Regions from separate parts of the Aliihoeflea sp. genome, predicted to be linked through region 3. Evidence: predicted binding sites of a transcription regulator. Region 3 holds the regulator's gene; each other region holds the start of a gene.
The links. The regulator LexA, encoded in region 3, represses DNA repair genes until DNA is damaged. The targets are predictions, from matches to a motif close to TGTTCNNNNTGTGTTCNG.
Positions count from the first base shown of each region.

Region 1: ACT6QU_RS19055 (ImuA family protein) is a predicted target of LexA. The motif match lies at 6,887-6,904, and genes of this name have one in related genera.
Region 2: ACT6QU_RS00740 (PA0069 family radical SAM protein) is a predicted target of LexA. The motif match lies at 3,422-3,439, and genes of this name have one in related genera.

Region 1 covers NZ_JBQVMV010000031.1:2,492-12,672, reverse strand. The annotation lists gene ACT6QU_RS19095 (hypothetical protein) at 1-318, shown strand, start outside; gene ACT6QU_RS19090 (hypothetical protein) at 376-570, opposite strand; gene ACT6QU_RS19085 (hypothetical protein) at 575-889, opposite strand; gene ACT6QU_RS19080 (hypothetical protein) at 1,037-1,432, shown strand; gene ACT6QU_RS19075 (hypothetical protein) at 1,437-1,949, opposite strand; gene ACT6QU_RS19070 (hypothetical protein) at 2,167-2,586, opposite strand; gene ACT6QU_RS19065 (hypothetical protein) at 2,583-3,977, opposite strand; gene ACT6QU_RS19060 (DNA translocase FtsK) at 4,436-6,760, shown strand; gene ACT6QU_RS19055 (ImuA family protein) at 6,911-7,741, shown strand; gene ACT6QU_RS19050 (Y-family DNA polymerase) at 7,632-9,194, shown strand; gene ACT6QU_RS19045 (error-prone DNA polymerase) at 9,191-10,181, shown strand, end outside.
Region 2 covers NZ_JBQVMV010000001.1:141,446-151,626, reverse strand. The annotation lists gene ACT6QU_RS00770 (tRNA1(Val) (adenine(37)-N6)-methyltransferase) at 1-300, shown strand, start outside; gene ACT6QU_RS00765 (S49 family peptidase) at 388-1,242, shown strand; gene ACT6QU_RS00760 (hypothetical protein) at 1,314-1,499, shown strand; gene ACT6QU_RS00755 (4-(cytidine 5'-diphospho)-2-C-methyl-D-erythritol kinase) at 1,486-2,370, shown strand; gene moaB (molybdenum cofactor biosynthesis protein B) at 2,367-2,912, shown strand; gene ACT6QU_RS00745 (glycosyltransferase) at 2,913-3,377, opposite strand; gene ACT6QU_RS00740 (PA0069 family radical SAM protein) at 3,514-4,668, shown strand; gene ACT6QU_RS00735 (ribonuclease HII) at 4,804-5,466, shown strand; gene ACT6QU_RS00730 (F0F1 ATP synthase subunit B) at 5,638-6,117, opposite strand; gene ACT6QU_RS00725 (F0F1 ATP synthase subunit B) at 6,127-6,702, opposite strand; gene ACT6QU_RS00720 (F0F1 ATP synthase subunit C) at 6,811-7,035, opposite strand; gene ACT6QU_RS00715 (F0F1 ATP synthase subunit A) at 7,127-7,876, opposite strand; gene ACT6QU_RS00710 (AtpZ/AtpI family protein) at 7,923-8,318, opposite strand; gene ACT6QU_RS00705 (cell wall hydrolase) at 8,531-9,688, opposite strand; gene der (ribosome biogenesis GTPase Der) at 9,950-10,181, opposite strand, start outside.
Region 3 covers NZ_JBQVMV010000002.1:442,313-452,493, forward strand. The annotation lists gene gltA (citrate synthase) at 1-1,165, opposite strand, end outside; gene gltX (glutamate--tRNA ligase) at 1,317-2,741, opposite strand; gene ACT6QU_RS05235 (ComEC/Rec2 family competence protein) at 2,860-5,193, shown strand; gene lexA (transcriptional repressor LexA) at 5,206-5,910, opposite strand; gene ACT6QU_RS05245 (DUF423 domain-containing protein) at 6,018-6,374, shown strand; gene recG (ATP-dependent DNA helicase RecG) at 6,352-8,460, opposite strand; gene ACT6QU_RS05255 (succinate dehydrogenase assembly factor 2) at 8,554-8,835, shown strand; gene mfd (transcription-repair coupling factor) at 8,837-10,181, shown strand, end outside.

The DNA.
Region 1 (10,181 bases), on a different contig from region 3:
TCGGCGACACCGGCGGACCGCCCCGGGATTTCGCTCGCGGGCGTGCCCAACCACGTTCAGGACTGGCTGCTCGGGCTTCCGGAAGTCGACCTGCGTCGCCTGTCCGTCGCCGGCCGCACTGCATGCCAGCGCGCGTCCGAGGGCAAGCGTTGCGGCGTCGTCGGTATCTCGTATCCCCCGACCTACGGTGCGGTCGCTGCGGGGGAGGCCGGCCTCCTCTCCCGCCCGGCGGTCGAACTCGCCCGCCAACCGAGCCGTAGCGACCTTCTCGAGCGGGTCCGGGAGCGACTCGTCTCGAACTTGATGAAGCCGGTCTGAGCGTTACGTAACGGTTTGACGACATCGCCCCCGGGAGCCTAGCGTTCCCGGGGTTTCTCATGCGCGGTCGTGAATGTTCCACTTCCGTTCCCGAGAACCCGCCCGGGAACGACGGTCTAGCCGAAGACCGGGTTCGGCCGCTCGAAGCGTGTCGCGAACCTCGAGCAGCTTCGGCGCGTACGCTGGCTCTTCGAGAACAAAGTCGCCATAGCGCTCCTTCAGCCATTGCCAGTCCTCGTCGGAGATCGCCATGACGTCAGTCTGCACGGCGGTTGGCCATGCGGTCGATGAAACCCTGGCGGTCGGCGCACGCTTGGCGCAGCCGTGCGTTTTCGGCCGTCAGTTTGGCGACCTCGTCCAGCGCCTTGCGCGCGAGAGCCGACAATTCGACGACGTCGCGTTGCGCCTGAGCGAGAGCGACGAGCGTGTCATTCTCGGCACGCCTCTCGCGGGCAGCACGCATTGCGGCGATCCCGCGTTCGTGGCAGCCGACGACACCCATTGCCAGTCCGGTCGTGATCAAGCCGAGCTGTCCTACCGCGACGCCCGCCGGGTTCCTGCTGTTGTACATGCTGATCTCCCGTCTTCGCTAACCGTCCTCGCCATATAGGGGGCAGGGGAGTCCGTGAGAGCCCCTTGATTTCGACCGCCCGCGTTCGGGGTTAACGGAATGCGATCGCGGTTGCGGAATGCGGCCGGCCTGAGCAGGATGATGCGTATGACCGACGTCGCGATCCAAGTCTCGAAAGACGGCATCTCGTATGCTGTGATGCCGGACCCGCTCGACCTTGACGCTGACGTCGAGATCAAGGCCGCTTTCCGTCGCTGGCCGACGTGGGACTTCGGACACACACCGCTGCCGCGACATCTCTACGAACGCTACCTCGCGTTCGACCTGGTCTTGCGGATACTGCGTGCCGGCGACGCGACCGGAGCGATCTGGGCCGTCGAGGTCGGAGTTGACGAACGCCTAGTGGGAGCAGTCGAGATCGCCTTGGGCGAAGCCGATGTCGGCGTGGCCCTCCAGGAGCCGCACGTGGACGGCGCGGCCGGCCTGATGAAGGACTGGATCCGGGAGATCGGGGAAGCGACGCCGTTGCCGCTGGGAATGTAAACGTTCAGGCAGCGGCGAAGGACGCAGCACCGAACAGAGGGACGAAAGCTGAGATCTCATCATAAGAGAGGGCGCGGTCGAACTGCGCCGAACAGTCCTGATAGCGATCGATGAACCCGCGCGGTGCGATCAAGACCGTTTCCAAGTCGTGATAGTGTAGCCATTTCGGGGTTCTGGCACATTGGATGGCGCGACGTCTGTAGGCAGCTGCCTGATCGAAGGTGAGCTTGCCGTCGAAGGGCTTGTTTTCAATGTGGAATGCGAAGCGTAGGCCGCCGGGTGCCTCGAACACGGCGAAAAGGTCGGTTTCGGATTCAGTGCCGTCATTGAGCTTGATCCACCAGTGCTTCCACCAGTGCTTGGCCTTCCTCACGCGGGACTGCTCTTCATGCAGCAGGCGGGCGGTGTCGGCGAACCGTCCGAAACGAGACCCGGCTAGCAGCCAGTGTTGGAAGACCTGGTCGGTCTCCAGCGTGTCGGCGAAGGCGTGATCGAGTTCGACTTCTGATATCCGCATGCGAAGCTCCCTGCATAGAGAGAAACTACCCGCCACAGGCTTCCGGACGGTTAACCGTCAAGCTGCAGAAAATCCATTTCGGCCGCAGGAAAGGCGTTACTGATGGTGGTGGGTACCGCCGTGAATCTTGCACTCGAGCAATGCAGGCTGGTCGCACTCGCCCGGCGGCGACATTTCGATGAAGCGCGAGTCCTGATCTCGGGAACGCCGGGCGAGTCTAAACCGTACGCTGAGTGCGAGCCTCGCGCCGGTTCTCCACCCACTGCCAAGCGAGCCGAAGCGCGTCCGTGAGGTCGGCAAGGTCGGCGTCACCCTCGTCTTCCCACGCCCTGAAGATTTCGCCCCGATGATAACAGCAAGCGATGCGGTGATCGGGAGCGAAAATGACCCGGCCCGCTCCTATTTCCGGAGGAGATGCGAGGACCCAGCGGTACTCGCCGTCGCCCTCGTCGGTAAGGCAGCGTGCCATGTCTTCGAGAAGCTCGACGTCGATGTCGGACAGGGGCTCGCCGGCCGCGCGGAGCCGCTCAATTTCGACCGCTGCAGATTCGGCAGCCGTGACCGTGGCGGAAACCGACACGGTGCCGTCGAGAAGCGGTCCGAGTTCGATGCTGTCGTCGTAGTCGTGGTCTGTCATGCAGCCTTCACCCCTGCAGCCGCTCGGCGGGCCAATTCCAAGCCTTCCAGACACCACGTTTCGAAGGCCTCAAGGATCCTCAATTTGACGTCGAGATACTCGTGCTGGTCGTATACGGATGTTGCAGTCGTTTTACGACCCTCGTCCGCATGCGTGATCATCTCGACGTCGTCGCGGGTGAGCCGCTTTTCGCCGACGCTGAAATCATGCATCCGGGGTCCCATGACACTGATGAAAGTTCGGCGGAGGTGATGGGATGAGGGTGTGAAGGGAAGGGCGGACAGAGGTCCCCCAGGCTCGCGCATCGTCTCCAGCACCGCCGACACCCTTCGCTCGGACATGTGGCCGTTCATCGACCTGCCTTTCTTGCTTGGCCGAAGCTGAGGGAAGAGATACAGGTTGTCGTCCCGCGACATAGCAAGAGCGGCTCGGACTGCCTCGGCGGCGGTTTTCGGCAGCGGAAGTACTCTCCAGGCGGCTACTTTGTCCGATAGACGCCAGACCATGCCGTACCCTGGATGGTCCTTGATCGCCGATTTTCGTGTCTTAAGCGGCGTCATTCGACGCTGCCCGGTTAACAATGAGATGGTGGTCGCGAGCCGGGCCGAAGCATTCGGCACGTTCGGGAGCGCTAGAAGTAGTTGGCCGATCTCGATCTGAGAGAATGTCCGTTCGGTCTCGGTATCGACTTCCGTTTCGGTTGACCGTTCCATGACCTTCGACAATGGTTGAGCCGGCGAAAGTGCGATCAACGCATCGTCGCGGTTCACGTACCATTTGAAGCAGGACTTCAACGCGCTCACCGTTAGGTCGGCTTGGCGGAGCTTGCCGCCGCCGCCTCCACGACGGACGATCGATGCCCGCACTTTGACCAGATCCTGCGTAGTAATCGCGACGACGGGCTTCCCGGCTAGGTGAGCGAAATCGGCAGACATCGCCCCGCCTTCGACTGCGCCCAGGGCGCTGCGATAGTTGCGGACGGTGTCCTTGTTCCGGTGATCGGCAACCCACGCGAGGAACCCGTCGCGGACTTCCTCCCAGGTCTTGCCCGAACCCGCCGCGATATCCGCATGCTGCTGGGCGGTTTCCACGTTACGGTGCTTCAGGAACTTTGCGATGAGGGTCTTGAAGTCCTCGCCGTTCTTTTTCGCTGTCCGGACTCGGGCGGTCAGTTCGCGCAGCTCGACGATGTCGTCTATGTGCTGAAACGCGTGGAAGTCGGCGATCCGGACTTTCAAGGTCCGCTCGATGATCCGCCAGGATGCTCTCGTGTCGCCGACGACGATGGCGAGGCCGGCGGCATCCTTGTCGCGGATCGTCCCCGTCTCGCCGCGCTTCAGCATGCCCCGCACGCGCTTGATTGTGTTGCCGTCGATGCTTTCCGTCGCCATCTGCCGTCCGCCCTGTTGATCCAATCTACCTCGAGCGTGACCGAACCCGTAGCGGCTGTCCAGAGGTGTGACCCTCGCGCTGATGGTGACGATGCGTCGCGTGACCTTTCCTTTTGAAAAAGGTCACGGCCAAAAAAGATTACAAGCCACGATGGCGTCTCGGCTCGACGCTTTGTGCTGTAATGCTTCGAAATTCAAATCTGTTAACAAGGTTTGATGAATGCTAGATCACAAAACCGCCGAGCAGCTGACTCTTAATCAGCGGGTCGTAGGTTCGATCCCTACATCACCCACCATTTTCATTCCATTCGTCTGTCCCAATTGGGCGCCCGCCATCATCGGCGCGCGATTATGATTGTGCACGACCGCGTTTTCTGACGCGCCGGCAGCGTGGTCGGGAAGGAACTGTTAACCGTGTGATCCTATCCCTCAACGGTGTCCAACCGTTGAGCATACGCATGTCATCCTCGCCGATCACCAGGGCAAACATCATCCCGATTTCCCTTTACTCTTCCCGGGCGCAGACGGCGCCCGATGGGTCCGAAACGCAGGCGGAAGCTGCACGCGCCGAGCGTGATGGCCCGCGCGAACCGTCGGTCAATCCGGTTTCTCAGGAGGCCAAGCCCGAGTGGGAAAAGCACTTCTTCATGGCGCCGAACGTGCGCTTCACGCGCACGCCGGACAATGCGGTGACGAAGAAGCAGAACAAGGCGGCCGCTGAACCGACCGCCGGTTTGTCGCCTGACGAGGCGCCGATGGCGCCGGTCGTCGTTCGCGACCATGTTCTGGAACTCGTCCATGACGCGGACGACCGGTCGGCCGAGGCGGTCGATGAACCTGCTGCCCCGGCCGCTGCGGCCAAGGCCGAGTCGGCCTCGCCGACGAGCGGGGACGTGTGGGCGCTCCTTTCGGACCACGCATTCTTCGAGCTCGCGCCGCCGCTGTCGCCGAAGGGCGAAATCGTGCCTGCACCCAAACCCGTCGCTGGCCGGGTGGTTTCCGTGGCCCCGCGGACAGTCGCCCCGGCCGCGGCCGCAACGCCGCGACCCAGCGAATCCGATCCGGCATCTCTCTACCGTGTCATCGATTGTTCGGTTGGGTCAGGTGGTAAGGCCCTCACTTCTTCTGAGGAGGCCGCGTCTGGGCGTCTCGCGCAGCGTCCTGCCGGGCAGACCGCGGTGCGGGCCATCGTGCCAGCCGCTCCGCCAGCGTCAGTGCGGCCGCCGGTCTTGCCCGAGCCCATGCGGATCGAGGCCGAAGCTTTCGGGGAGGGCTATTCGTTTCCCCCGATCGACCTCCTGCAGGACCCTCCGATCGGAACCGGCGTCTACCTGACGCAGGAGCGCCTGGAGCAGGGCGCGGACCTGCTTGAAAGCGTGCTGGAGGATTTCGGGGTCAAGGGCGAAATCATTCACGTGCGCGCCGGCCCGGTCGTCACGCTCTACGAATTCGAGCCGGCACCCGGCGTCAAATCGAGCCGCGTGATCAATTTGGCCGACGACATTGCGCGCTCGATGTCGGCCGTATCGGCGCGCGTCGCGGTGGTGCCGGGCCGCAATGCCATCGGCATCGAATTGCCGAACGACGAGCGCGAGACGGTCTATTTCCGCGAACTGATCGAGAGCGACGCCTTCGGCCGGTCGAATGCCAAGCTTGCGCTGGCACTCGGCAAGGACATCGGCGGTCAGCCGGTCGTCGCCGATCTGGCGCGCATGCCCCATCTTCTGGTCGCCGGAACGACGGGCTCGGGCAAGTCGGTCGCCATCAACACGATGATCCTCTCGCTTCTCTGCCGGTTGAACCCGGAAGAGTGCCGGCTGATCATGGTTGATCCGAAGATGCTAGAACTGTCCGTCTATGACGGCATCCCGCATCTTCTGACGCCGGTCGTCACCGACCCGCAAAAGGCGGTGACCGCCTTGAAATGGGCGGTCCGCGAGATGGAGGACCGCTATCGCAAGATGGCGCGCCTCGGCGTGCGCAACATCGACGGCTACAACAGCCGCGCTGCAGCCGCACGCCAGAGCGGCGAACAGATTTTCATGCAGGTCCAGACCGGTTTTGCCAAGGGAACGGGGGAGCCGACCTTCGAGGAACGCGAGATCGACCTGTCGCCGATGCCGTTCATCGTCATCATCGTCGACGAAATGGCCGACCTGATGATGGTGGCGGGCAAGGAGATCGAAGGCGCGATCCAGCGTCTCGCACAGATGGCGCGGGCAGCCGGCATCCATCTGATCATGGCGACGCAGCGTCCCTCGGTCGACGTCATCACCGGCACGATCAAGGCGAATTTTCCGACCCGGATTTCCTTCCAGGTCACCTCGAAGATCGACAGTCGCACCATTTTGGGCGAACAGGGCGCCGAACAGCTCCTCGGCCAGGGCGACATGCTTCACATGGCCGGCGGCGGGCGCCTGGCGCGCGTCCATGGGCCGTTCGTTTCCGATGCCGAAGTCGAGAAGGTCGTCGCGCACCTCAAGGCACAGGCGACTCCGGAATATCTCGACACGGTGACCGCCGATGGCGATGCGCCGCTCGCCGATGAGGACGAAGGCGACGTCGACGCCGCCGTGGACGGCGACGATGGCGACACGCTCTATGCCGAGGCGGTGAAGGTCGTCACGCGAGACAAGAAGTGCTCGACCTCTTATATCCAGCGACGCCTGGGCATCGGTTACAACCGTGCCGCCTCCCTCGTCGAACGGATGGAGAAGGAGGGGCTGGTCGGTGCGCCCAATCATGTGGGCAAGCGCGAAATTCTTTCCGGCCAGTCTGCTTAAGGCTGGCCTGATCGGCGCTCGGCGGGGCTGAAGGTTCGACCGGACCTTCGCCTCGTCAGGCGCCGACGCATGGGAAGATCACATTTTCCAAAGCCGAATTGACTCCCGTTCCGGTTGGGTTCTTAATAGAACAAAATAGGAACATATGGCATGGATGGTCGACGCGATATCCATGCGCTGCGGCAAAGCCTCGCCGCCCTGGAGCCCGTCGGACTGATTGGGCCGGAGAGCCGGTTTTCGCTTGGTGCGGACGGGCCGGACAGGGCGTTGGGCGGCGGGCTGATGCGCGGCGCATTGCATGAGGTGCTGGGTGCGGCAGGGGCGGATGCGGCTTCCGCGGCGGGCTTCGTCGCGGGTTTGAGCCTGCGGGCGGGCTTGCGGATCGACGAGGATCTGCGCTCTGAAGGCGGCGCGATGCGCCTTCGGAAGACGCTTTGGGTGCGCCAGGTCGCCGGCGAGGTCGAGACGGGCAAGCTCTATCCGCAGGGCCTGCTCGACATCGGCCTTTTGCCTCAAACGCTGATCCAGGTTCGGCTGAAGGATGCCGCGGCCGTCCTGCGCGCCGGTATCGAGGGCGCGCGGTGCGAGGCGCTCGGCGCGGTCGTCATCGAGCCCTGGGGCAATCCGAAGGTGCTCGACCTGACCGCCACGCGTCGGCTGACGCTGGCGGCGGAGGAAAGCGGCGTGCCGATCTTTCTTTTACGCCTTTGCGCACGCGCCGAGCCGAGCGCGGCGACGACGCGCTGGCAGGTGGGCGCGCTTGCTTCGCGCCCGCTCGAAGCCAATGCGCCGGGCATGCCGGCCTTCGACATCACCCTTTTGCGCCAGCGCGCAGGCACTGCCGGCCTCAACTGGCAGATGGAGTGGAACCGTGACGAGCAACGCTTCGAGGAACAGGCGATATCTCGCGCTGTGGCTCCCCTTTCTTCCGACCGACCGGCTGGCGCGTCTGGCGCGCAGGGCTGGCGGCAGGCGGGATGACCGGCCGATGGTGGTCGCGGCGCTTGAGGCCAATGCGATGCGCCTCGTCGCAGCCGACCGCAAGGCGCTGTCGCTCGGGCTCAATCCGGGCCTTGGCCTTGCCGATGCGCGCGCCCGCGTGCCGGCGATCGAGGTGCACGAGCACGAGCCGGAGGCCGATCTCGCGCTTCTTCGCCATGTCGCCGACTGGTGCGATCGCTATACGCCTGTCGTTGCGGAAGAGGCGCCCGACACGCTGATCCTCGAGATTGCCGGTTCGGCACATCTGTTCGGCGGGGAAAAGCGGCTGAAGGCCGACCTCGAGCGGCGGCTGTCGAGCTTCGGCCTGACGGTGCGGTCGGCGATTGCCGGAACGGCAGCGGCGGCGCGCGCGCTTGCCCGCTTCGGGGAGGGCGGCATCGTCGCGTCCGGCGCGGAGCGCGAGGCCGTGGCGCCGCTACCGGTCGCCGCCCTCGAAGTGGAGCCCGAGAGCATCGTCGCGCTCCGCCGCGCCGGCCTGATGTCGCTCGGTGATCTTGCCGCGCGCCCGCTGAAGCCGCTCGCCGCACGGTTCGGTTCGGGATTCGTGCGCCGGCTGCAGGCCATTTTCGGCGAAATCGACCCGCCTTTGTCGCCGCGCCGGCCGCTGCCCTTGTTCACGGCGGAGGAACGCTTTGCCGATCCGATTGGGCTCGAGGGGGACATCGCGATCGCCTTCGAGGCGCTGACGCGCAGCCTTTGCGCCCTTCTGGAGCGGCACGGGCAGGGCGGGCGCGCCTTCGAGGCGACCTTCTTTCGCGCCGATGGCGCGACGCGGCGCATCGAGGCGCTGGTCGGGCGGCCTCTGCGCGATCCCGCAGCACTGAAGAAGCTCTTCATGACCCGGCTCGACGCGCTTGCCGATCCGGTCGATCCCGGCTTCGGTTTCGACATGATCCGGCTCGCCGCGCTGGCGGGCGACCCGGCCGACGGCGCACAGATGCGTTTCGAGCGCGACCGGGTGGACGAGGCGGCGGTGGCCGACCTCGTCGACCGCCTGAGCGCGCGGTTCGGCCCGGGCGCTGTCGAGCGCTTCCTGCCGATCGACAGCCATCTGCCCGAACGTGCCGCACGGCGCGTGCCGGCGATCGGCGATGGCGAGGCCGAAATCGAATGGAGCCCGAGCCCCGCCGGCGAGCCGCCCTTGCGTCCAATCCTCATCTTCACGCCGGCTCAGCCGGTCGAGACTATCGCCGAAATCCCCGAAGGTCCTCCCTACCGTTTCCGCTGGCGGCGCATCTGGCACGACATGGTGCGCGTGGAGGGCCCCGAGCGCATATCGCCCGAATGGTGGCGCACGGCCAAGGAGCCGAAGACCCGCGACTACTACCGCGTCGAGGACCGGCAGGGCCACCGCTACTGGCTTTACCGCGAAGGCCTTTATGCGCGCGAGGCGGGCGAGGTGCGCTGGTTCATCCAGGGGCTCTTTCCATGACGGATTACGCCGAACTTGCCACGACCACCAATTTCTCCTTCCTGCGCGGCGCGTCGAGCCCGCAGGAGATGGTGCTGGCCGCGCTCATTCTGGGCCATAACGGTATCGGCATTGCGGATCGCAATTCGGTCGCCGGCGTGGTGCGCGCCTACGGCACGCTGAAGGAGGCCCGGAAAGGCGAATTGCCGGTCGAGAAGATTCGCGAAGGCTCGGGGCCGGGTGAATATGTCTGGGCAATCCCGGGCGAGGTCGAGAACCTCCAGATCGACGTCGAAACGCTGATGGCGCAGGCGCAGGCATTCAAGCTTGCGGTCGGAACGCGGCTCGTCTTTTGCGACGGCACGCCCGACATCATCGCCTATCCGGAAAACCGGCAGGGCTGGGGAGAGCTGTGCCGGCTCCTGACCATCGGAAACCGGCGTGCGCGGAAGGCGGACTGCATTCTTTATCTGGACGATCTTCTCTCCCGTTGCAGGAACCTGCTGCTGGTCGTCATGCCGGGGGAAGAGTTCGGTCAGTTGCCGCACCTGCTTGCCCGCCTTTCAGGGGCCGGCCACATCTGGCTGGGCGCCACGCTTCTCTACAATGGCCGCGACCGGCGCCGGCTCGCCAGGCTGAAGAGCCTCGGCGCAAAGGCCGGCGTGTCGCTGCTGGCCGTCAACGACGCGCTTTATCATTCCCCCGACCAGCGCGATCTGCAGGATGTTCTCACCTGCATCCGCGAGGGCACGACCATCGAAGCGGCAGGTCGCCTGCTTCATGCCAATGCGGAGCGGCATCTGAAGCCCGCCCGCGAGATGGCGCGGCTCTTTCGCGATTGTCCCGAGGCGATCGACGAGGTGCAGCACCTTCTGGCGCGGGTGGATTTCTCGCTGGGCGAACTCAAATACGAATATCCCGACGAGCCCATTCCGCCCGGCTGGTCGCCGCAGGGCTGGCTGGAGGACCTGACCTGGCGGCGGGCCGCCATGCGCTATGACGGCGTGG
Region 2 (10,181 bases), on a different contig from region 3:
GAATGGGTTCGCACGGCAGCGGCCATCGTGCGGCCGCGCGGGGGGCTTGCGATCATTGCGCGCCCGGCGTCGCTCGCTGCGATGCTGGCGGCGATCGACGGCCGGTTCGGCAGCGCGGAACTGATGGCCATCCACCCGCGGCCGGGCAAGGCGGCGATCCGCATCGTGATGCGCGCCTGGCGGGGCCAGCGCGGCACGCTCTCGATGCTACCGCCGCTGACGCTGCACGGCGAGACGGGCAACGGGTTCACGCCCGAGGCGGAGGCGGCGATCAACGGCGAGCGTGCGCTGTTCGCCTGACCGGCGCATCCCGACGGCTCCCCATGCGTGCATTGCGCAGCCGTGCGCCAGCCCTACATGGAGAGGGCAACAGGAGACCGACCGAACGTGCGACGCCTCGTCAACAAGATCCTTCCGAAATCCCTTCGCTCGACCGCCGTCACCATCCCGGTGATCCGGCTGCATGGCGCGATCATGTCAGGCGCGAGCCCGCTCAGGCAGAACCTTTCTCTGGCGACGACGGCTGGGCTGATCGAAAAGGCATTCGCCGTGCAGGACGCGCCGGCCGTTGCGATCTCCATCAATTCGCCGGGCGGCTCTCCCGTGCAGTCGCGGCTGATCTACAAGCGCATCCGTGACCTGGCGGTCGAGAAGAACAAGACCGTTCTCATCTTCGTCGAGGATGTCGCGGCATCGGGCGGCTACATGATCGCCTGCGCCGGCGACGAGATTTTCGCCGACCCCTCCTCCATCGTCGGCTCGATCGGCGTCGTCTCCGCCTCGTTCGGCTTCCAGGACCTGATCAAGAAGATCGGCGTCGAACGGCGGGTGCATACGGCCGGGCAGAACAAGTCGGTGCTCGACCCGTTCAAGCCGGAGCGGCCCGAGGACATCGAGAAGCTGAAGGCGTTGCAGCTCGAGGTTCACGAGACGTTTATCGACCTGGTGCGCGAGCGGCGCGGGGCGAAACTGGCCGACCATCCCGACCTCTTCACCGGGCTGTTCTGGACCGGGCGCAAGGGGATGGAGCTCGGCCTCGTCGACCATCTGGGCGATATGCGACAGGTGCTGAAGGACCGCTACGGCGACAAGACGCGGATGCAGCTCATCACCATGCCGCGCGGGCTTTTCGGCCGTAAGCTCGGCATTGGCGGGCTTAGCCAGGAGATCGCGCATTCGGCAGCACAGGGCATTGCCGATACGGCGAGCGAACGGGCTCTTTGGAGCCGCTACGGGCTTTGATCGCGATCACGAAAATGCCTAGTATGTGTTCTGTCATGCCCACTGCGTGATGATCGGAGCGGATGAACGCGATGCCCCAGCTACTCTTCTTCGCGGCCGTCGGAGCCGCAGCGGTGCTCGGCTACCGGCGCTTCATTCGCGAAGCCGAGAAGATCACGGCGCGCGCGCGACGCAACGAGAGCGAAGCGCGTACCGGCGCGATCGGGACGCTTGTGAAGGACCCGGCGACCGGCGAGTACCGGGTTGCCAAGGACTGAGCCTGACACGGCCGGCGTGATCGAGCGGCTGCGCCTCTGCGCCCCGGCGAAGATCAACCTTGCGCTGCATGTGACCGGCAGGCGAGCGGATGGGTATCATCTGCTCGATACGCTCGTCGTGTTCACGCGGTTTGGCGACGAATTGGAGATCGGGCCGGCCGCTGCGGACAGTTTTCAGGTCGAGGGGCCGTTTGCGACAGGCGTTCCGACGGACGCAAGCAATCTCGTCATCAAGGCGCGCGATGCAATTCGCCAAGCACAAGGCGTGCGCGGGCCGCTGGCGTTGCGGCTGACGAAGAATTTACCGCCGGCTTCGGGCATCGGCGGCGGGTCGAGCGATGCGGCGGCTTGTCTTGCCGGGATGGCGAAGGGCGATCGGGCCGCTATCGGGCTGAGGCTGGGCGCTGATCTGCCGATGTGCCTTGCTGCCGAGCCGCTGCGCGCGCGTGGGATCGGCGAGCGGATCGATCTTGTGCAGAAATTTCCCGCCCTGTCGCTGGTGCTTGTCAATCCGGGCGTCGAGGTGCCGACTTCGGAAATCTTCCGCCGCCTCCCCTCGCCCGACAATGCGCCTCTGCCGGGCCTGCCCGAAGGCGACGTGGTCGAATGGCTGCGTGGAACGCGAAACGATCTGCAGGCGCCGGCTATCGCCTATGCGCCGCAGATCGGGGAGTGCCTGGAACTGCTCGAACGGTCCGGCGCCGACTTCGCGCGGATGTCGGGATCAGGCGCGACTTGTTTCGGCATATTTGCAGATAGCGACCGGGCCGAACGGACGGCGGAACGAATGCGGGCCGCGAAGGGTTCGTGGTTCGTGGTCGCCACGCAAAGCCACGCCTCTGGAAGCTTCAAAAGACGGATCGAACCATGAGCGAACGCCCCTTCATCACCGTCACCTTCGCCGTGCTCACGGTTTCGGACACGCGCAGCCTCGACGAGGACAAGTCCGGCGCGACGCTCGTCGAGCGGATCAAGGCGGCGGGCCACGAAGTTGCGCAGCGCGACATCGTCAAGGACGACATCGCGGCGATTCGCGCCAAGGTGAATTCGTGGGCTCGGGACGAGGCGATCGACGCGATCATCACCACGGGCGGGACTGGCTTCACAGGGCGCGACGTGACACCCGAAGCGCTGGAGCCGCTGTTCGAAAAGCGCATGGAGGGGTTTGCGGCGCTGTTCCACAAGATCTCGGCCGACAAGATCGGCACTTCGACGATCCAGAGCCGCGCGACGGCGGGGCTGTTGAACCAAACCTTCGTCTTCGTGCTGCCAGGCTCGCCAGGCGCCTGCCGCGACGCCTGGGACGGCATACTGAAGGACCAGTTCGACTATCGCCACATGCCGTGCAATTTCGTGGAGATCATGCCGCGGCTGAACGAGCACCTGAAGCGCGGCGCAGGCCAGATCGTCTGATCAGACGGCGTGGATTTCGGCGCGCAGGCGAAGCGGCCTGCCCTTCGTCGGCATGCTCTTTCGCATGAGAAGGCCCTCGGCGATGCGTTCGCGCCGCGTCAGCCAATTCGACCAGAACGGCAATTCCGTCTGACGCGAGCGCGAGAAGGTCGCCGGACCGTTGGCAACCGCGACATGCTCGCGCGCCGCCTCGACCCAGCCGGGAACGAGGCGCGCGCCGGGCTTCAGCAGCAGGACCCAGTCGCTGCGCGCCTTGGCCAAGGCGTCTTCGCCGCGAGTTTCCGCAAGGAAGACGCAGCCCGCGTGTTCGGCCACCGTTTCGGTGCCATCGGACGAGCCTAGATCGCAGACGATGACCTCGCGCACCAGACCCTCGACGGCGCCGGTCACGAGCGAGGCGAGCGTCTTCGCCAGGCGCTCCTCGTCGTTTTTCGTCTCGATCAATACGGAGATCATGCCCTTCATTAGCGCAGTCTGAATGAGGTGGCCAGATGCGCGAACGCGAAGAAAGTTCTTTCTTTGTTCTTTTTCAATAGATAGGAATTGTTTCATCGAAACGCCGATTCCCAGAGCGCCCCCGACGCGGCGCCAGGAGAACGACATGGAACAGATCAGACGAGCCGACGTTGCCGCTTTCACAAGCGGAGATGCGCATATGGCCAATGCGATGATCGAGGAAAGCGGCCTGCGCGTGGTGCCGGACAGGCGGCGTGGGCGTGGCGCGGGCGTCAATCCAAGTGGGCGCTTCGAGAAGTTCGAGCGGCACGTCTTCGACGATGGCTGGAACTCTTTCGAGGAACTGCCGCCGTTCAAGACGGACGTGCAGATCGAAAAGCCGCGCACGATCATCACCCGCAACGATTCGCCCGACATTTCCTTCGACCGCTCCATCAATCCTTACCGCGGTTGCGAGCACGGCTGCGTCTACTGCTTCGCGCGGCCGACGCACAGCTATATGGGGCTTTCGGCGGGGCTGGATTTCGAATCGAAGCTCTTCGCCAAACCTGATGCGCCGCGCCTTCTGGAGAGGGAGCTGGCGAAGGACGGCTACCAGCCGAAGACCATCGCGATCGGCACCAACACGGACCCCTACCAGCCGATCGAGAAGGAATGGCGCATCATGCGCGAGTTGCTGGAAGTGCTCGAGCGGCACAACCATCCGGTCGGCATCGTGACCAAATCGGCGCTGGTCATGCGCGACATCGACATCCTGTCGCGGATGGCGGAGAAGGGTCTCGCCAAGGTGGCGCTGTCGGTGACGACGCTCGACCGCAAATTGGCGCGGGCCATGGAGCCGCGAGCAGCGACGCCGCCGCGCAGGCTGGAGGCCGTGCGGGCGCTGTCGGAAGCCGGCATCCCGACTTCGGTCATGATCGGCCCGGTCATTCCCGGCCTCAACGATGCGGAGATCGAGCGCATCCTCGATTCGGCCGCGGCGGCCGGCGCGAGGGAAGCGGGCTACGTCATCCTGCGCCTGCCGCTGGAGGTGAGCTCGATCTTCAAGGACTGGCTGTTGCAGCACTATCCCGACCGCTATCGGCACGTGATGTCGCTGGTGCGCTCAATGCGAGGCGGCAAGGACTACGATGCCGAATTCGGCAAGCGGATGAAGGGCGCGGGGCCCTATGCCTGGCAGATCGGGCGGCGGTTCGAACTTGCCGCCAAGCGGCTCGGGCTCAACACGCAAAGGCTGAAGCTGCGCACCGACCTGTTCGTGCCACCTTTGAAGCAAGGGGAGCAGTTGACGCTCCTCTGAAGATTGCACTCCTACCGTCGTTTTCTGTTCCGTCCGGCTTGTCCCCAATCATTGCCCGACGGTGTCCTTCCCGCTCCGCCCCACGGCCGGGAAGGACTTGCGGAGAATCGGACGCAATGCGAGCATTGCCGCAACATGGCTCGCCCGCGCTCCGATTCTCCGCTTCTCTTCGACCTGCCCGTCCGCCCGGATTTCCGGATGGAGCTCGCTGCCGAGCGCGAGGGCCTGTGGCCCGTCTGCGGGACCGACGAGGCCGGACGTGGGCCGCTTGCAGGACCGGTGGTCGCGGCGGCCGTGATCCTCGATCCCAAGCGCATCCCGAAGGGGCTCGACGATTCCAAGCGGATGACGCATGGCGAACGCGAGACGCTCTTCGACGAAATCCTGAAGAAGGCGCTGGCGGTTTCGGTGGCCTCGGTTTCGGCCGATTCGATCGATTGTTCGGATATCCGCAAGGCGAGCCTCGAAGCCATGTGCCGGGCGGTGACGCTTCTGGCGGTCGAGCCGAAGCTGGTGCTCGCCGACGGACGCGACATCCCGCCGGGCCTCAAGTGCGACGGCAAGGCCGTGGTCAAGGGCGACCAGCGCTCGCAGTCGATCGCTGCGGCGTCGATCATCGCCAAGGTGACGCGCGACCGGATGATGTCGCGAACGGCGACGATCCATGTGTCGTACGGGTTCGAGGTGCATATGGGCTATGCGACCGTGCGTCATCGGACGGCCATTGAGGTGCACGGACCGGCAGCGCGGCTGCATCGGCTGTCGTTTGCGCCGTTCAGATTGGACGCTGCGGAGTAGCGTCGCTTTTCGGCGGAGGTCACAGGCCCCCTCACCGTCTCGGGCTTTGCCCGAGCCACCTCTCCCCCATTTCATGGGGGCGAGGAAACGCCTTCATCGAATCGCGCAGCCGACTTGGCAACAAAAAACCCCGCCGGAGCGGGGTCTTTCAAAGTTCTGCCCTGACCGGGGTCAGTTCATGCGAGCCTTCACGTCGTCGAGGGACGACTTGAAGAGCTGCGCCTTGACATCGGCATCGGCGCGTTCGTCGAGCAGCTTGGCCGCAGCGGCGACCGCGATGTCGACGGCGTTGGAGCGGACGGCGTTGACGGCGTCGCGCTCGGCCTGGGCGATCTTCTGCTCGGCGAGCGTAGTGCGACGGGCGACGTATTCCTGCGTCCGTGCCTTGGCTTCCTCGACCAGATGGTTGGCTTCGCGCTTGGCGGCGGCGACGATGTCGCCCGCTTCCTGCTCGGCTTCCTTGCGCTTGCGCTGATACTCGGCGAGGAGCTGCTGCGCTTCTTCACGCAGGCGGCGTGCCTCTTCGAGTTCGTTGCGGATGCGCTCGGCGCGCTGGTCGAGCGTTCCGCCGATCTTGCCCGGCACCTTCAGGAAGACGATCAGTCCTATGAAGATGACGAGGGCGACTGTTGCCCAGAAAGTGGCGTCCATGGCGGGCTCCTATCGAACCTGGCCGACGGCTGCGGCAACGGCCGCGTCATCGGGCTTGCGATCGATGAGCGCCTCGACGATGGCGCCGGCTGTTTCCTCGGCGATCGTGCCGACATCCTTCATGGCCGCTTCGCGGACAGTGGCGATGCGACGCTCGGCTTCGACGAGCTTGCGCTCGAGATCGGCCTCGACCGACTTGCGCTCGGCCTCGGCGTCGGCCTTGGCAGCGTCCTGCGCCGTCTGCGCGATACCGTGCGCCTTGGCGCGGGCATCAGCCAGTTCCTGCTCGTAGGCAGCAACCGCGGCGTCGGCTTCTTCCTTGTTGCGCGCTGCCTGATCGAGATCATGAGCAATGCGGTCGCGACGCACCTCGAGGATGTTTCCGATCCTCGGGAGGACGACCTTCTGCAAGAAGAGGTAGAACAGGCCGAAGGTGATCGCCAGCCACAGAAGCTGGGACGGGTAGGTCGACGTGTCGAAGGGGGGGAAACCCGCTTCGCCGTGGCCTTCCTCGTGGACGATCTCGGTCTGCAATTCGCCTTCGGCGGGAGCGGTCTCCTGCGCGTATCCAGGCGTTACGAACATGTGCATCCCCTGCTCATGTTGCCGGCCAACAAAATCGACCGGCGGGTCTCAGCACTCGCAAATGACGGCGCGAGCGGGCGCGGATGCGCCCGCCGGCCGGACCTCATCTTACGTGAAGAGGAGGAGGAGAGCGATGAGGAGCGAGAAGATGCCCAGAGCTTCCGTCACGGCGAAGCCGAAGATCAGGCGGCCGAACTGGCCGTCGGCTGCCGACGGGTTGCGCAGTGCGCCCGAGAGGTAGCTGCCGAAGATGTTGCCGAGACCGAGGGCGGTGCCGGCCATGCCGAGGCAGGCGATGCCTGCGCCGAGAGCGCGTGCTGCTTCTACTTCCATTTTGAAACTCCTTTTTGGATTCGCTTTGGCATCATTCATGCCGGTTGGAAGATGGTCGGCCCGGGGGCCGGTGATGGCTAACCCCGTCCGATCAATGCTCGGGATGGACGGCGTCGTTCAGGTACATGCAGGTCAGCACCGCGAAGACGTAGGCCTGCAGGAACGAGACGAGGAATTCGAGACCGGTGATCGCGATGGTCAGGAGCAGCGGCAGCACCGCGCCGATGACGCCGAACGCGCCAAGGCCGCTCAAGGTGGTGACGAAACCCGCGAAGACCTTCAGCGTGATGTGACCGGCGAGCATGTTGGCGAACAAACGAACCGAAAGGCTGATCGGGCGCGACAGGAACGAGATGACCTCGATCGAGGCGACCAGCGGCACCAGCACTCCCGGCACGCCGTGTGGCACGAACAGCTTGAAGAAGCGTGCGCCATGGGTCTTGAGGCCGTAGCCGACGAGCGTCAGCATGACGATCATGGCAAGTGCGAAGGTGACGATGAGATGGCTCGTCACCGTGAAGAAATACGGCACCATTCCGAACATGTTCGCCACGAGGATGAACATGAAGAGCGAGAAGACGAGCGGGAAGAAGCGCATGCCCTGCGGGCCGGTCGCGTCGCGCAGCATGTTGGCGACGAATTCGTAGGACATTTCCGACACGGACTGCGTGCGACTCGGCACCAGGCCGCGGCTCGACGTCGTCAGGTACAGGAACGCGCCCGTGGTCACGACGGTGGCGACCATGAACAGCGAGGAATTGGTGAAGGAGAAGTCGAGCCCACCGATCTCGATCGGAATCAATCTGGAGATCTGAAACTGGTGGATCGGATCTTCGGCCATCAGGCGCCCCTCGATATAGATGTCGGCGCCAGCGCGCCGGATAAAGCTACGTTTCGTGTCGGTCCCGGCCGCTGTCCGGCGGTTCGACCCCGCGTTCTGCCACGACACCGGCGGAACGAAGGACGTTCAGGACCCCGGCGGCAAATCCGAGCAGCAGAAAGACGACGAGACCCCAAGGGGTCGTACCCGCCGCCGTGTCGATGAACCATCCGATGGCCGCCCCGACCACGATGCCGGCGATGAACTCGCTCGACAGTCGCAGGGCCTTGCCCATCCCGGCCATTCCGCCGGTCCTCGGACCGCTCGCCTCGACGCCCTTCGCCGGTCGCTTCACCGCCAGCTTGGCGTCGAGCTCGCGGCGGCGACGTTCGAGATCGTCTCCGCTGCCATCCGGCTCCGGGCCGGTCCGGCCGGTTCCGCCTGGCCCGTTCATGTCGGCCATCGCAACCTCCTGACCCGCCTGGCATCCATATTGGCTTACCGCTTCAAAGTCGCGCGCAACATATTCAGGGCACCCGCGCCAGTCAAGCCACGGACGGGGATTGAATCGGGCGCGATTTTGGTAGGAAAATCATGAGATTAGCAGGCTGCGACAATGCGCGCAGGCGACGGTGGAGAGAATCGCCCCGCCGGACCGCACGAGCCTGCCCGCAATCAGCTCCAGCCGCCGCCCTTGGTGCGGTAGAAGATGTGGAGGCCGATCTTCTTCACCTTGTCCATGGTACGCGCCCAGCGGGGGCTGACATAGGTAGCATGATAGTGCGTAGAGGAGCCGACCTCGGGCAGGAAGATCTTGCCGGCCGTGACCGCCATCGCGACGTCCGAGGCAAGCTTGTAGTGGCGCTGGCTCGTCACGCGCGGCTTGGTGCCGTCGCAGGCGAAGGAGAACTGGCAGCGGTTGCGCCACGAACGGTTCTGATAAACCACGCCGCAAATCGTGTTCGGATAGGCCGGCGCGCGAACGCGATTCAGAATCACTTGCGCAACGGCCGCCTGTCCTTTCACTTCCTCGCCGCGCGCCTCGAAATAGATGCCCTCGGCGAGGCATTTCTGTTCCTTGTCGGAAAAGACATGGGCGGGAAGCGGCATCTTCATCCAGGCGTGATCGCCCGGCGCCATCGGCGGAATAAAGCGGCCATCGGACGGGTCCTCGCCCTTGAGGAGGCTCGCGAAGGGCGACGCCGTCGCGTAGTTGGGCTCGGCCGGCGCATAGGCCGTCGCCAGAATGTCGGCTTTCTCATTGGTGACCAGCGAGGCTAGCATCACCGGCATGTCATTGTCGATGGGCCGGTGCGTCGGGTGGAAGGCGAACGCGATGTCGAGTTCCTTGCCCTCGATCTCGGGCTTCACGAACGCCATCGCGAATTCGGGCTCGACGTCGTGCAGCGACGAGGTTCGCTCGAGGATGGAGCCGGCATTGAAAAATTTCGGGGGCGATACGGGGGCGATTTTCAACAGACGACCCTGCTTGCCGGTGCGATTGACGCGGTCCTCGTCGGGCCGGCTGTTCTTTTCGCCATCCTGCGAGCGCAGCGCGACCGTGCCGAGGCCGGGAACCTTGAAACCAGCGCCGGCAATCGCGCCGGTCACGGTCGCATCGACGAAAGGAAGTTCCGCCTGTTGGACCGAGCCGGCCTGTGCCTGCTCGACCACCGCACCCCACCGACCGGAGCCGGTCTCAAGTCCGGAAACGAAGCTCGTCATGTCCTGGAAGGCGGATGCGGTGGGAAAGGCCAGCCAGATGCCGATGCCGAACAGCGCAGGCGTCAGAACCGACCTGCCCTCCAACATACGCTTCAAGCGACGCGACAAACGCCCTACCTGCAATGGACCCGCTCCATACGCATTCAAAAAAACCGAAACCGGCAAATACCAAGACCGGCCAAAAATGATCGATTAACCTTTATGGGCGGTTAATGCCGCAGGGTCAGCGCCCGGCGTCCAGATCATGTCCCCGGTGATCATCGACGGTCGCCCGTCCCCTCAAATCACCCGATGGATGGCGTGTCGCCAAGGAGTAAGGCGTGAATGTGACTTAGAGGCAGTAGAGGCCATGAAAGGTCGAGCGGCCCGTCATGTTCTCTTTTTGGCCCGGCCCGCGAAGGGATTTTCCGAAGCGCGCAGCACCATGCGAATCGGAACGCCGGGCATGTCGAATGCCTGGCGCAGCTCGTTCGTCAGGTAACGGATATAGCTTTGCGGCACCGCTTCGGGGCGCGTGCAGGACAAAACGAACCCGGGCGGGCGCGTCTTGATCTGGGTGATGTACTTGATCTTCAGCCGGCGGCCGGCGACGGCCGGTGGC
Region 3 (10,181 bases):
GCGCGAGCGCGAACAGAACGGTGAACATGGTCGTGGGGAAGCCGAGCGCCTTCAGCGTGATGCCCGAATAGAAGTCGATGTTCGGGTAGAGCTTCTTCTCGATGAAATACTCGTCGGTGAGCGCGATGCGCTCGAGCTCCATCGCAACGTCCAGAAGCGGATCGTCCTTGATGCCGAGCTCGCCGAGGACTTCATGCGTGGTCTTCTGCATGATCTTGGCGCGCGGATCGTAGTTTTTGTAGACCCGATGGCCGAATCCCATCAGGCGGAACGGGTCGTTCTTGTCCTTGGCGCGGGCGATGAATTCGGGAATTTTGTCGACCGAGCCGATCTCCGAAAGCATGTTGAGCGCAGCCTCATTGGCGCCGCCATGTGCAGGGCCCCACAGGCACGCGATGCCGGCCGCGATGCAGGCGAACGGATTGGCGCCCGACGACCCGGCGAGTCGAACGGTCGAGGTCGACGCGTTCTGCTCGTGGTCGGCGTGCAGGATGAAGATGCGCTCCATGGCGCGCGCCAGCACCGGGTTGACCTTGTAGTCCTCGCACGGCACGGCGAAGCACATGTGCAGGAAGTTGGCGGCGAAGGAGAGCTCGTTCTTCGGATAAACGAAGGGCTGGCCGATATGGTACTTGAACGCCATCGCGGCGATCGTCGGCATCTTCGCGATCAGCCGGATCGAGGCGACCATGCGGTGATGCGGGTCCGAGATGTCGGTCGAGTCGTGGTAGAAGGCCGACAGCGCGCCGACGACGCCGCACATGACGGCCATCGGGTGGGCGTCGCGGCGAAAGCCGGTGAAGAAGCGCGAAAGCTGCTCGTGCACCATGGTGTGGTGCGTGACGCGATAGTCGAAATCCTCCTTCTGCGCCTTGGTCGGCAGTTCGCCGTAGAGCAGCAGGTAGCAGGTTTCGAGGAAATCGCCATGCTCGGCGAGCTGGTCGATCGGGTAACCGCGATGAAGGAGAATACCTTCGTCGCCGTCGATATAGGTGATTTCCGATTCGCAGCTCGCGGTCGAGGTGAAGCCGGGATCGTAGGTGAAGGCACCGGTGTTCTTGTAGAGCGTCGCGATGTCGATGACGTCCGGACCGACAGAGCCTTTCCGCACCTTGAATTCGTGGGAATCGCCACCGAATTCGAGTTTCGCCGTCCCTTCAGTCATATCAACACCTCATTCATGCGGAAGACTTTCTTTGGCAGTGCATCATTGTCATGAAACATAACCGACGACCCGCCGTGCGCGCTCTAGCTAGCGCATTTGCATTGCCGTGCCAAGTTCACCGACAGTTACATGCTGCGCTGCGAAAAGCTCTTCACTTTTCGGCCTGATCGCGAAGCCGGCCGAGACTTTCCTCACGACCCAGAACGGCCAGAACGTCGAAAACGCCAGGCGAAACGGAGCGGCCGGTCAAGGCTGCGCGCAGGGGTTGTGCCGCCTTGCCCAGCTTCAATCCGGTCTCCTCCGCATAATTGCGAACCGCGGCTTCCGTCTCGGATGCGCTCCATTCGCCGACGGCTTCCAGCCGGGGCAGGAGGTCGCGAACGACGTCGCGGCCGCCATCGGCGAGAATCTGCTCAGCCTTCTCTTCCATCGGCAGGGGCCGCTCAGCGAACAGGAAAGCCGCGCCGTCCTTCAGCTCGACAAGCGTCTTGGCGCGATCCTTGAGACCGGACATCGCCGCCAGAAGCTGCGCGCGACGCTGAGGCGTCAAGGCCGCGACCATCTCGGCGCCTCCGGGAAGGTAGGGCAGGGTCGCCTCGAATGCGCCGAGAAGCTCGGCATCGTCGCTCTGGCGCATATGGACGCCGTTGAGCGCCTCCAGCTTAGCGAAGTCGAAGCGGGCCGCACCCTTGTTGACGTCCTCGATTTCGAACCATTCGATCATCTGGTCGAGCGTCATGATCTCGTCGTCGCCATGGCTCCAGCCAAGACGGACGAGATAGTTGCGCAGTGCCGCCGGCAGGTAGCCCATCTCGCGATAGGCCTCGACGCCGAGCGCACCATGGCGCTTGGACAGCTTCGCGCCATCTGCACCATGGATCAGCGGGATGTGGGCCATGACCGGAACGTCCCAGCCCATCGCCTGGTAGATGATGGTCTGTCGCGCCGCGTTGGTCAGGTGGTCGTCGCCGCGAATGATGTGGGTGACGCCCATGTCGTGGTCGTCGACCACGACGGCGTGCATGTAGGTCGGGTTGCCGTCCGAGCGCAGGATGATGAAATCGTCCAGGTCCTTGTTGGGAAAGCGAACCTCGCCCTGAACCTTGTCGGCGACGATGGTGAAGCCCTCCTGCGGCGCCTTGATGCGAACGACAGGCTTGACGCCGGCGGGCGCCTCGGACGGATCGCGGTCGCGCCAGCGCCCGTCATAGCGCGGCGGCTTGCCCTCGGCACGCGCCTTCTCCCGCATCTCGGTCAGTTCCTCGGGAGAGGCATAGCAGTAATACGCCTTGCCGCTCTTCACCAACTCCTCGCCGATCTCGCGATGGCGGTCGGCGCGCTCGAACTGCGAGACAGGCTCGCCGTCCCAGTCCAGCCCGAGCCATTTCAGCCCGTCGAGGATCGCGGCGGTCGCGGCGTCGGTGGAACGCTCACGGTCGGTATCCTCGATCCGCAGCAACATCTCGCCGCCCGTGTGCTTGGCATAGAGCCAGTTGAAAAGCGCGGTGCGCGCGCCGCCGATGTGCAGATAGCCGGTCGGCGAGGGGGCAAAGCGGGTGACGACCTTGGAGGACATGATTGCTCCTGGAGAACTTGGGGAGGCGCACGGCTCGGCCGCGTCGCGGGCGCTGTGGCCATTCGTGGTGGCTCATGTAGCATAGGCGGCTTGAGGCGCAAGCGGGCGGGCAGGGGATATGGCCGGGGACACGCGTCAGGACGAAGAATGGCGCGCCTTCGTTCCGCCCGGCGAGGCGGACGTGGACGGCATGATCCTTGTTCACACCGAAACCGCCACGCCGCTCGATGCGGCCCCGGTCACACGACGAGAAGTTTCAGCGCGAACCCTCCCGATTGGCGCGGCAGCGGCCCGCGCGGTCTCCGACGAGCGCGATCGCGGTACGGGCTTCATCCTTTTGCCGGTCGCTATGGCGGTTGGCGTTGTGGTTTACGGCGCGCTGCCGTTCGAGCCCTCGCTTTGGCTCGTAGTGTCGGCGCTGGCAGCGCTCTTGCTGCTGGCGTCTCTTTGCCGTGCCTGGCCCGCGATATCGTTCATCGTTCTCGCCCTTTTCGCCACCATGGCAGGCGTCGGGCTCGCTGGACTGGAGACATGGCGGACCGGCACGGCGATGATGGGATCGGAGATCGGAACCGAGGTGACGGGGCGCGTGGTACGCATCGAGCATCAGGCGACCGGTCGCACGCGCCTGACACTGGATGTCGCATCGACGGCGCGGCCCGAACTGCGCTACGCGCCCGACCGGGTTCGTCTCTCCGCACGGAACGTGCCGGCCGAGCTGCAACTCGGCATGACGATCGTCGGCATCGCCCGCCTGATGCCACCTTCCGGCCCGGTGCGGCCAGGCGGCTATGATTTCGCCTATAACAGCTATTTCGACGGCATCGGCGCAATCGGATTCTTCCTGCGCGATCCCGAGCTCGCCGCCTCTTCGCCGCCGCCCGACCTGCGCGAGACGCTGGTCCTGCGGCTCGAAGCCGTACGCCTCGCCATCGCCGCTCGGGTGCGTGCCGTTCTCTCGGGAGCGGAAGGCGAAATTGCAGCCACGCTTACTGCCGGCGTGCGTGCGGGAATACCCGAAACGGTCAACGAGGACCTGCGCAAGACAGGGCTTGCCCACATCCTGTCTATCTCCGGATTGCACATGGCGCTCGTCGCCGGCACGGTGCTCGTGGCCATAAGGGGCGGTCTGGCGCTCTTTCCGGTGTTTGCGTCACGTCGCCCGGTCAAAAAATACGCCGCCATCGTCGCGCTGATTGCCGCCACGCTCTATCTGGGAATTTCCGGAGGCGCCGTTGCCGCGCAACGCAGCTACATCATGCTGGCGGTGATGCTCGTCGCGATTCTCTTCGACCGGGCGGCCATCACGATGCGCAATCTGGCGATTTCCGCGATTATCGTCATCGCGATATCGCCGCACGAAGTCGTCGGACCGAGCTTCCAGATGTCGTTTGCCGCGACGGCGGCACTCATCGGCGCCTATGGCTGGTGGAGCGAACCGCGCCGCGTGCCCGACGCGCCGCGAGCCGAACGCGGCGCGATCGGTCGCCTTGCCGCAGGCGCGTTCAAGTTCATGCTTGGTCTTGCCGCGACTTCGGTGATCGCCGGGCTCGCGACGACGCTTTATGGGGCCTACCACTTTCACCGCGTCTCGCCTCACGCGCTCTGGGTCAATCTCAGCGCCATGCCGATCGTCTCGGCGATCATCATGCCTTTCGCGGTGCTCTCGGCCCTCATGATGCCGTTCGGCCTCGAGGCGCTGCCCCTGCGCGTCATGGGCGCAGCAATCGGGGTGGTTACCGATATCGCCGCGTGGTTTGCGGCGCGCTCGCCGATCGATGCCGTCGGTTCGCTGCCCGTCGCTGCCGTCGCGGTGCTCACGGTCGGTCTCGTCGCCATGACCGCGCTGTCGGGCAAGTTGCGCCTGATCGCGCTGCCATTCCTGATCCTGGGGACCGGCCTCATCGCAAATCGCGACCTGCCGGATGTCCTTGTCTCGGAGGATGGACGGCTCGTCGCCATCGCCGGCCAGGGGCGGACGCTTCACGTCAATCGATCCCGGCCGAACGGCTTCACGATCCAGAACTGGCTGCATGGAATGGATGCGGACCGCGTCCAACCGCCTGCCGATGCGGCGACGCCGGCCGAAGCGATTGACCAGGCCTCGACCGTGCCGGGCTTTTCCTGCGCGGCCAAGACATGCGTCGCGCAGGACGAGCAAGGGCGCCTAGTGGCTCATGTACCGGACGCGATCGCCGCTTTCGCATTCTGTACCAGCGCCGCGCTGATCGTGATCGATGATGCGACTGCGGGCAATGTCTGTCGGACGGGAGAGGCGGCGATCGTGACGAAGCAGGACCTGGCACGGCGGGGCAGTGCGGAAATCCAACTGGGCAACGCAGGTGCCCTGCCAAACATCATCCACGCCATTCGCGAGCCTTACCGGCCGTGGCACAGCCACCGCCAATTCTCCCGCGAGGCGCGCGGAATGCCGCCCTATCGCCGCGATTGATCCCGCCGCCGCTCAGTACTTGCGGAGCAGCCCGACCAGCTTGCCCTGAACCTTGACGCGCTCGGACCCGTAGATCTTCGTCTCGTAGGCCGGATTGGCGGCTTCGAGGGCGATCGACGCGCCCTTGCGGCGGAAGCGCTTCAAGGTCGCCTCCTGATCGTCCACCAGCGCAACGACGATTTCGCCCGGCGTCGCGGACTGACCCGCCCGGATGATCACCGTGTCGCCATCGAGGATGCCGGCCTCGATCATCGAATCGCCATGGACGTCGAGCGCGTAGTGTTCACCGCCCGCCAGCATCTCCGGCGGCACGGCGACCGCGCGGGTCGCATGCTGGATCGCGTCGATCGGGACGCCGGCGGCGATCCGGCCCATGACGGGAATCTCGACCGGCGCCCGTGTCACCGGAATCGGCTGCGCCTTCTCGGCTCTGGCCGCCGGCTTTTCCGACAGGCTGCCCTGGATGACGCTCGGCTGGAACCGCCGCGGCTGTTGGGAGATCGATTCGGGCAGCTTGATCACCTCGAGCGCGCGTGCCCGGTTCGGCAGGCGACGCAGGAAGCCGCGCTCCTCGAGTGCCGTGATGAGACGATGGATGCCGGACTTGGAAGCCAGACCGAGCGCCTCCTTCATTTCGTCGAAGGACGGCGGCACGCCGCTCTCCTTCAGCCGCTGATGGATGAAGAGCAGGAGTTCGTGTTGCTTGCGCGTGAGCATGGCAGTCCTTACAAGGAGAATCGCCGAAAAACAAAACCAGAACAAACTTAACCGTTCTTCATGTGTTCTGCAACAGGCGCGTGAAAGTCGAGCAATCTGGACGAAACATGGCCCATACCAACCGAATTCTTTTCTGCCTCGGCGCGCTTTGCGGCGCCTGCGGTGTCGCACTTTCGGCGGTCGCCGCGCACCGAGAGGGCACGCTCGGCACCGCGGCCAACATGCTGTTGTTCCATGCACCGGCGCTGATGGTGCTGGCAGGTCTTCAATTCGGCCGGCTCCAGCTTGCCGGCACCTGGATTCTCGCGGTCGGGCTCGCGCTCTTCTGCGGGGACATTGCTGCCCGCGCATTTCTCGGCGACCGGCTGTTCCCGATGGCCGCACCTGCCGGCGGCATGCTGTTGATCGCCGGCTGGGCCGTCGTCGCGGCTTCTGCGCTGTTCAGCCGGCGCGGATCAGCCTGATCGCGTCGTCGCGTCCGAAGAGATAGAGAAGCGTGCGGATCGCCCGCCCGCGCGGCGTGGCGAGGTCGGGGTCGCGCTGGAGGAAGAGCCGCGCATCGTCGCGCGCGACCGACAACAGGTCGGCGTGGTGTTCCAGGCGGGCAAGCTGAAAGCCGGGTGTGCCCGACTGGCGCGTGCCGAGGAGTTCGCCTTCGCCGCGCAGTTTCAGATCTTCCTCAGCGATGCGGAAGCCGTCTTCCGTGTCGCGCATCACGGTCAGCCGCTGCTTAGCGACCTCGCCGAGTGGCGACTGGTAGAGGAGGACGCAGCTCGACGCCGCCTGTCCGCGCCCGACCCGGCCGCGCAACTGGTGAAGCTGGGCGAGGCCGAAACGCTCGGCATGCTCGATGACGATGATCGTGGCGTCGGGCACGTCGACGCCGACTTCGATGACGGTCGTACCGACAAGGATGCGCGTGCGCCCGGCCTTGAAATCGGCCATCGCCTCGTCCTTTGCTACGCCCGACATTCGACCGTGGACGAGCCCGACGTCTGGGCCGAAAATGTCTGCAAGCGCCTTGTGGCGGTCGGCGGCCGACATGACGTCCATGCCTTCGGCTTCCTCGACCAGCGGGCATATCCAGTAGATCTTCTGCCCCTCGTCCACGGCGCGGCGCATCCGTGCGATCAGGTCCGACAGGCGCTCGAGCGGCAGGGTTACCGTCTGGATCGGCTGGCGGCCGGCCGGCTTCTCGTCGAGGCGCGAGACGTCCATGTCGCCGAAGGCCGTGAGTACCAGCGTGCGCGGGATCGGCGTCGCGGTCATGACGAGAATGTCGGGCGCCACACCCTTGGCACCGATGGCGAGCCGCTGATGGACGCCGAACCGGTGCTGCTCGTCGATGACGGCGAAGGCGAGGTCGTGAAAAGTGACGCTCTCCTGGAAGATGGCGTGGGTGCCGATGACGATGTCGATCGTCCCGTCGGCGATGGAGGCAAGTGTCTCCGAGCGCTCACGGCCTTTTTCGCGACCAGTAAGGATCGCGGCGCGAAGCCCGGCCTGTTCCACCAGCGGCGCGATCGTAGCAAAATGCTGGCGCGCAAGGATTTCGGTCGGCGCCATCAGCGCGGACTGGCCGCCGGCCTCGGCGATCCGCGCCATGGAGAGAAGCGCGACCACGGTCTTGCCCGAGCCGACATCGCCCTGCAGGAGCCGCAACATGCGGTCCGGCTTGGCGAGGTCGGCCTCGATTTCGGTGATCGAGCGCTGCTGCGCGCCGGTCAGCGCATAGGGCAGGGCGTCGCGGATCGCCGCGCCCTTGGCGCCATCGCCGAGCCGCGCTTGGCCCGCGACGCGCTTCATGCGCAGCCGCACCAGCGCGAGCGCGATCTGCCCGGCCAGAAGCTCGTCATAGGCGAGCCGCCGCCATGCGGGGCTTGCAATGTCGCAATCGGCGGGCGCTTCGGGCTGGTGAAGATGAAGAAGGGCTTCGCGAAATTCCGGAAAGTCGTGCCGGCCAAGCACGGTCTCGTCCTGCCACTCGGGAAGGATCGGCATCCGCTCCAGCGCGGATGCGACCGCCTTGCGCACCAGTTTGGCCGAAAGCCCGGCCGTCATTGGATAGACCGGCTCGATCGCGGGCAGGGCGCCAGCGTCGGCCTTGGCGACGATGTGGTCGGGATGCACCATGGACGGGCGGCCGTTGAACCACTCGACCTTGCCGGAGACGACGATCTCCCCGCCAACCGGCATCAGCTTTTCCAGCCATTGGCCCTTGGCATGGAAGAAGGTGAGTGCGATCTCGCCGGTCTCGTCAAAGGCGAAGACGCGGTAGGGCATCGCGCCACGGCCACGTGGTGGCGCCTGGTGGCGATCGACGGTCAGGTCGAGCGTCACGATCGACCCTTCGCCCGAAAGCGCGACGCCTGGGCGGCGCGTGCGGTCGATCACCGAATGGGGCGGCACGAAGAGAAGATCGGCCGCGCGCACGTCGCGGCCCGTCGTGTCGGCCGAGACGATGCGGCGCATCAGTTCGGCCGTCTTCTCGCCAATGCCGGCGAGCGAGGTGACGGGCGCGAAGAGGGGATCGAGTTCGGTGGGACGCATGGCGCGGGATACTATCGAGGCAACTTCGTTGCCGAAAGGCTGACATCGCGTTTCCCAGACGCTATATGCGCGGTCCAACCCGGTAGGCCCTTTATGTCCGAAAATCCCGCTGATCTTCTCGATATCCGCAAGCGCAAGGCGCGTTTTCGCGCCTGGCATCGCGGGATGCGCGAGGCCGACCTCGTCATCGGTGGCTTTGCCGATCGTGAACTCGGCAAATTCGACGAAGCGCAGCTCGAACTCTTCGAATCCCTGCTCGGCGAATCCGATGGCGACATCGTCAAGTGGATCACCGGCGAAATGCCGGTGCCGCCGCATCAGGACAACGAAATCGTCCGCCGCATGATTACCGACGCCCGCAGCCTCGCCACTTGACATGACGCTTCTCAATCCCATTCACATCTCCGCCAAGCACACCGGTGAACCGACGGTCGTCGACGGCGTTGCCGATGGCTACGAGGCCTTCGCGCTGGCGGCGATTGCGGCTGCGCAGGATGGCCCGGTCGTCTTCGTCGCGCGCGACGGGCAGAAGATCCCGGCGCTCGCCGACATCCTGCAGTTCGTCGCGCCCGGCCTGCCGGTGCTCGAACTGCCGGCCTGGGATTGCCTCCCCTATGACCGCGTTTCGCCCGGCAGCGACGCGGTTGCGCGTCGTCTGGACGCGATGGCGTCGATCGCGGCGCTCCGCAAAAAACCGCACCGCGCCATTGTCCTCGTCAGCGCCAATGCGGTGCTGCAAAAAATGCCGCCGCTCGATTTCGTCGCCGGCCAGACGCTGAGCGCGAAGCCCGGCAACCAGATCGACATGAACGACCTCGTCGCAAGGCTGGAGACGAGCGGGTTCGAACGCGTGGCGACGGTGCGCGACGTCGGCCAATATGCGGTACGCGGCGGCATCCTCGACCTGCTCGCGCCCGGCGCGGAGGAGGCATTGCGGCTCGATTTCTTCGGCGACACGCTCGAATCGATCCGCGCCTTCGACCCCGCCTCGCAGCGCACGACCGGCCAGCGGCGCGAATTGCGGCTGCAGCCGATGAGTGAGATCGCGCTGACACCCGACACGATCAGCCGCTTTCGCCGCAGCTACATCGAACTTTTCGGCGCGCCATCGCGCGACGACGCGCTCTATGCCTCGATCAGCGAGGGCAAGCGCTTTGCCGGCATGGAGCACTGGTTGCCGCTCTTCTTCGAGACGGTCGAGACAATCTTCGACTATCTGCCGGACGCGCCGGTCGTCTTCGATCATCTCTCGCGCGAGGCGATCGGCGAGCGGCACACGCTGATCCGCGACTATTACGATGCCCGCAAGCGTCAATCGTCGGGCAGCGTCGGCGAAGCGGTTCCGTACAAGCCGCTGCCGCCGGACGCGCTTTACCTTTCAGCCGATGCGGTCAAGACGGCGGGCGAGGGCCGCGACGTCCTCGAATTCACGCCCTTCGCCGCACCGGAAGTCGACCGCCGCCGCATCATCCATGCAGGTGCCGAGGCCGGCCGCTCCTTTGCCGAGGAACGCGCGGACCCGTCGATCAACGTCTTCGACCGCGCCGCGCGCTACATCGCGGACTTGCGTGCCAAGAAGCGCAAGGTCGTCGTAGCAGGCTGGTCGGAAGGTTCGTCCGATCGTCTGGCGCAGATACTTGGTGAACATGAACTGGAAGGCGTTGCCCGCGTCGCCTCGCTGGCCGATCTCGAAAAGCTCGGAACCGACAAGATCGGCCTTG